DNA from 2 places in the Bacillus cereus group sp. Bce041 genome. Region 2 is predicted to be linked to the other one. Evidence: riboswitches for the same ligand, from Rfam matches in the RefSeq annotation. Region 2 holds a riboswitch; the other holds the start of a gene.

Region 1 (2,208 bases), on a different contig from region 2:
ATTTACCGGTAGGTATAAAAAGGAGGGGGAAAAATGATTAATTTTTTATTATATTTAGTAGTAACACTCGGCCTTTTATGTATAGGTCTGTTCTTGATGGAAGTGACAACGAAAGTAAAGGAATTTAAGTTAATGGCTCAAGGAAATAAGGCGGTAAGCTATGTGCTTGGAGGACGATTACTTGGGTTAGCTGTTGTTTTATATTCGACAGCAGCTAATTCAATTTCACTTCTTGATATGATTTCGTGGGGAGCAGTTGGGATTTTGGCTCAAATTATCGTCTTTTATTTAGCTGAGTGGCTTACACCACGCTTTAATATAAACAAAAGTCTCGAAGAAGATAATCAAGCAGTCGGTCTTTTTCTTATGTTTTTATCAATTTCAATTGGGATTGTAATTGCTGGTTGTATAACTTATTAAAAACTTTACGTTTAAACGTAAAGTTTTTTATTTTATCCCGTAAAAGCCCGATTGGTGAGGGCTAATAATCAGTGGGGGATGAACAAAACCTCCACTGATTAAAGTTACACTTTATATATGTTAGTTTGCCATACCTTTTGAAAAAATTGTAGGCTACGGTTGACATCTATTTTAAATAAGAGTAACATTTTCAATGTAATGAAAATAAGTCTCTGTTAGGTGAGGCTCCTGTATAGAGAAATGCTACTGCCCAAAAATGTCGAGAGACGCCAATGGGTCAACAGGAATGATCGAATTAAGGTTTTTCTTAACGTAGCTGGTAATGTACCTATGCTATACAGTGCTAAAACTCGGTGAGGGAGAGGTCCGTAGATTTCTAATTATATTAGAAATCGTTTATTTGTGTATGTAATGGCCGCTACTCTCTTAAGGGTAGGGGTCTTTTTTGTTACCAAGCTATGAGTAATTTCATAGTATAAACTATAAAATTAAACGAGGAGGTGAGGAGCATGTCAAATTCTGACTCGGTTCCGTTACCCATATACTTCAAATCAAAAATATATGATGTAGGCAGGAAACGATTTGTTCCTCCCTCTATATTTATCACAATATAGCGTTTATAAAGCGCGAGACACTTTCACAGTAAAGTGGATAAATTGAGAAACAAAGCGTTTCTTCCTATGTTGTAAAGGAGGAGACGATAATATGTTATATGCAAACAAAACTGTGGGTAACACGTCATATAAACTAAGTAAAAAATCAATAAAAGAACAAACAATGCTCCAAAAAAATAAAGATTTATTAATTGAAATTGCAACAAGAGATGTAAAATCTGTATTTGCATATTTTAAAACAACAAGAGATGGACTATCAATGAAAGAGGCACAAAAACGTATTCAAATATATGGCCGAAATGAACTAACTTCAAAAAGAGCACTTCTTGCAGAAGTAATGATGAAGCTAGGTGGCATGATTCCAGGTTTTTCAAAACAACGTGTGTGTGATGAATTACAACGTGAAACGATTACTGTATCTAGAGTAGAATGTTCTAGTAGTACAGGGCTAAATAGTGAACTGAAAATGATGGAGATACCTGTGCAAGAACTTGTACCTGGAGATATGATTTTTCTTTCGGCTGGAGATGCTGTGCCAGCTGATGTACGTATTATTTATGCAGATGATTTATTAGTGAATGAGTCTGTGTTAACGGGAAACGAAGCGAATATAGAGAAGTTTGAGAGCTGCTATCACCTTGAACGTAAACGGTTTATTCCATTAAAACGGATGAAAGATTATAATCCACTTGAGCTTGAAAATGTATGTTTTAAAGGTTCGCATATTGTTAGTGGAAATGCAAAAGCTATCGTTGTTTCTACTGGAAAAAATACGTATTCAGGCATCTTGCATACTTGTTGTAGTAGAACGTCTTAATGTGTTAATGATGCTAAATATACAAAAACAATGTATAATAGACAAAGTTGAGCAAAAACGTAGAATGGTAATCTATTTATATAACCTTACGTGATAACGTAAGGTTATTATTTTTTTAATAGGAGAGGAATTATGAAAAAAGTATTATTAGTTGATGGTATGGCACTATTATTTCGTGCTTTTTACGCAACAAGTGTCTACGGACAATTTATGAAACGACAAGATGGAACCCCTACGAACGGGATTCATGGTTATATGAAACACTTATTAACAGCTACGCAAGCGATCGAACCAACACATATCGTTACATGCTGGGATATGGGAAGTACGACATTTAGAACAGAATCGTTCTCGAAT
Region 2 (2,208 bases):
GCCATTATAAAATCTGTATGTGGTTCCGGAAGATAACCTGTTTTTTGTATGCTATTTCCAAATCCACGACCAGTGATTCCTCCGGAGCCAATGGCAATAAAAGAATTTACAAGCTGGTATCCATTTCCTTGCGCATCAAGAAATGGATTGAAAATCGTAGTAATACGTTTCTTTTGAACTTCTGACAAACTATTTTGAATCAAGAAATATAAAATAGGTAACCACAAAATAGAACTGATGATAATTCTTTTGATTAGTAGATTTATATTTATTCCTGAGCAAAGAAATATGCTAAAACCTATACCTAATATTAAAAGTGCAGATCCTAAATTTGGTTGTTTAAAGATAAGAAAAAAAATTGTAGCTAAAAAGAATAAAAGTTTTCCGATACCTCTCCAGTTATTTTTAGCTTGTTTTTGTCTTAATGCAAAAAAGCGGGCTGTTACAAGTATTGTTCCTAATTTAAGAAATTCAGCTGGCTGTATTCCAAAGATCCATGATTGGGCATTATTTACCACTTTTCCTTTCCATAAAACCATAATCAATAAAAAAATCCCTCCAACCATAATACAGATTGAGACTATTCGTTTTTTCCATATTTCATATGGGAGTAAAGCACAAACTATTAACCCAATTGTTCCTAAAAGTAGCTTTGTTAATTGAGAATCAACAAAATGTCTACTGTTATAACCGTAATGTTGAACAGCAACAATGGAGCTTGCACTATACATCATGATAATACCTAAAGTACATGTTATGAATAGAGGAAGGAGCAATAGATAATCGAGTTTTAATATTTTTTTCATTTTAATATCCTCCTGATTTAAAACAATACATAATATTACATTTGCTAATGAATAGAATATTGTTCTCGTCAATTACTAAATATGACTTTTGTTTAGAAAGATTCTATCACTTACTCCCTGTTTTTTACGCAAAAATCCCCCTAGTATGTAACTAGAGGGATTCAAAATGGCATGACTAAATAAGGCTTTTCTCCCCCTAGTAGAGCTTTGGCACTATACAACGTAAAGTAATGAAAATTCATTACTTAGCTATCTTAAGAAGAGCCTTAATCCGACAATTCCTGTTCTACCCATTGGCGTCTTTCGACATTTTTGGGCAATAGCCTGTGTTTGCATAGGAGCCTCACCTAACAGGTTAAGCAACATAAATTTTATGTATTTGTTTCGTGTAGCAAGCATAAATATATTTTTTTTGCTTGTCAAGCAACCGTATTTCTAATTTTATCTGTTTTATTGCTTTATAGTCCTTTGAGAAATGATATGAGAAAATGTATGTAATCATTCTGTATAAGTACATATTTTTGACTTTAGTGTATAGTTTGATTAAGTAGTTTAACCATATAAATTTGATAAACCGTAAAGAAGATTTTAATCATAAAAGAAGATTTGTTAAGAATATTCTTTTGATATACAGAATGACTAATTATTCATCCTCTGTTATAAAGTTGGAATTTGATTGAAAACAATAAGTTTCATATGTTTCATAACGTTTCTTCGAATTAAATCTATTTAAATTCTATGTTTTTTAAGGAGAATTTTAAATTTATAATAAAATATAATTTCATTTTCTATAAAAGATTTTTTATGAATGGATTTGAAAGTCAGTTGACAAATATTAAATTCTGGTTTAAATTTTGAAGTAATTCAATAAACTTTGTTAGGTGAGGCTCCTGTATAGAGAAACGCTGCTGCCCAAAAATGTCGAGAGACGCCAATGGGTCAACAGGAACGGTCGGATTAAGGCCCTTCTTAATGTAGCTGGTTATAAAAACCTATGCTATACAGTGCTAAAACTCAACGAGGGAGTGGTATACGATTTGATAGAAAGGCACCTCTGAGATTTTGGCAGAGCTGTCTTAATAATCATTTATTTGTATTGTAAAAAACCTTTACTCCTTTTTGAGTAAAGGTTTTTCTGTTTAATGTTATTTGTTTTATCTTGTCTATATTCAAAAAGGAGGTAATTCTAAATAATGAATTGATTGCAATGTAACTATTATTGCTCTAATAAAAAATTTAAGACAGATAAAATAAAACAAAACCACTCATGAAACTCTAGAGTCTCCCTTAGCAATATGAGGAGGAGTTAACATGAAGAAATTATTAAATGAATTACTTGTAACCAAAAATAATTTGGATGCAGAGAAAATTTTACGTCATCCGTCGTATGATATTGCGCAAG

What was found. A riboswitch is a leader RNA that binds a small molecule or an ion and turns the genes downstream of it on or off. The one in region 2 is predicted to bind magnesium.
Positions count from the first base shown of each region.
Region 1: it holds a riboswitch for magnesium, as region 2 does, so the genes downstream of both, ACUN13_RS07550 (P-type ATPase) here and ACUN13_RS27890 (FtsW/RodA/SpoVE family cell cycle protein) in region 2, are expected to answer to the same signal.

Region 1 covers NZ_JBQXON010000002.1:320,888-323,095, reverse strand. Annotated here, with positions in the region: gene ACUN13_RS07560 (glutathionylspermidine synthase family protein) at 1-41, shown strand, start outside; gene ACUN13_RS07555 (DUF350 domain-containing protein) at 34-420, shown strand; M-box (ykoK) riboswitch at 625-790, shown strand; gene ACUN13_RS07550 (P-type ATPase) at 1,126-1,851, shown strand; gene ACUN13_RS07545 (5'-3' exonuclease) at 1,984-2,208, shown strand, end outside.
Region 2 covers NZ_JBQXON010000016.1:70,236-72,443, reverse strand. Annotated here, with positions in the region: gene ACUN13_RS27890 (FtsW/RodA/SpoVE family cell cycle protein) at 1-806, opposite strand, end outside; M-box (ykoK) riboswitch at 992-1,168, opposite strand; M-box (ykoK) riboswitch at 1,673-1,838, shown strand; gene mgtE (magnesium transporter) at 2,118-2,208, shown strand, end outside.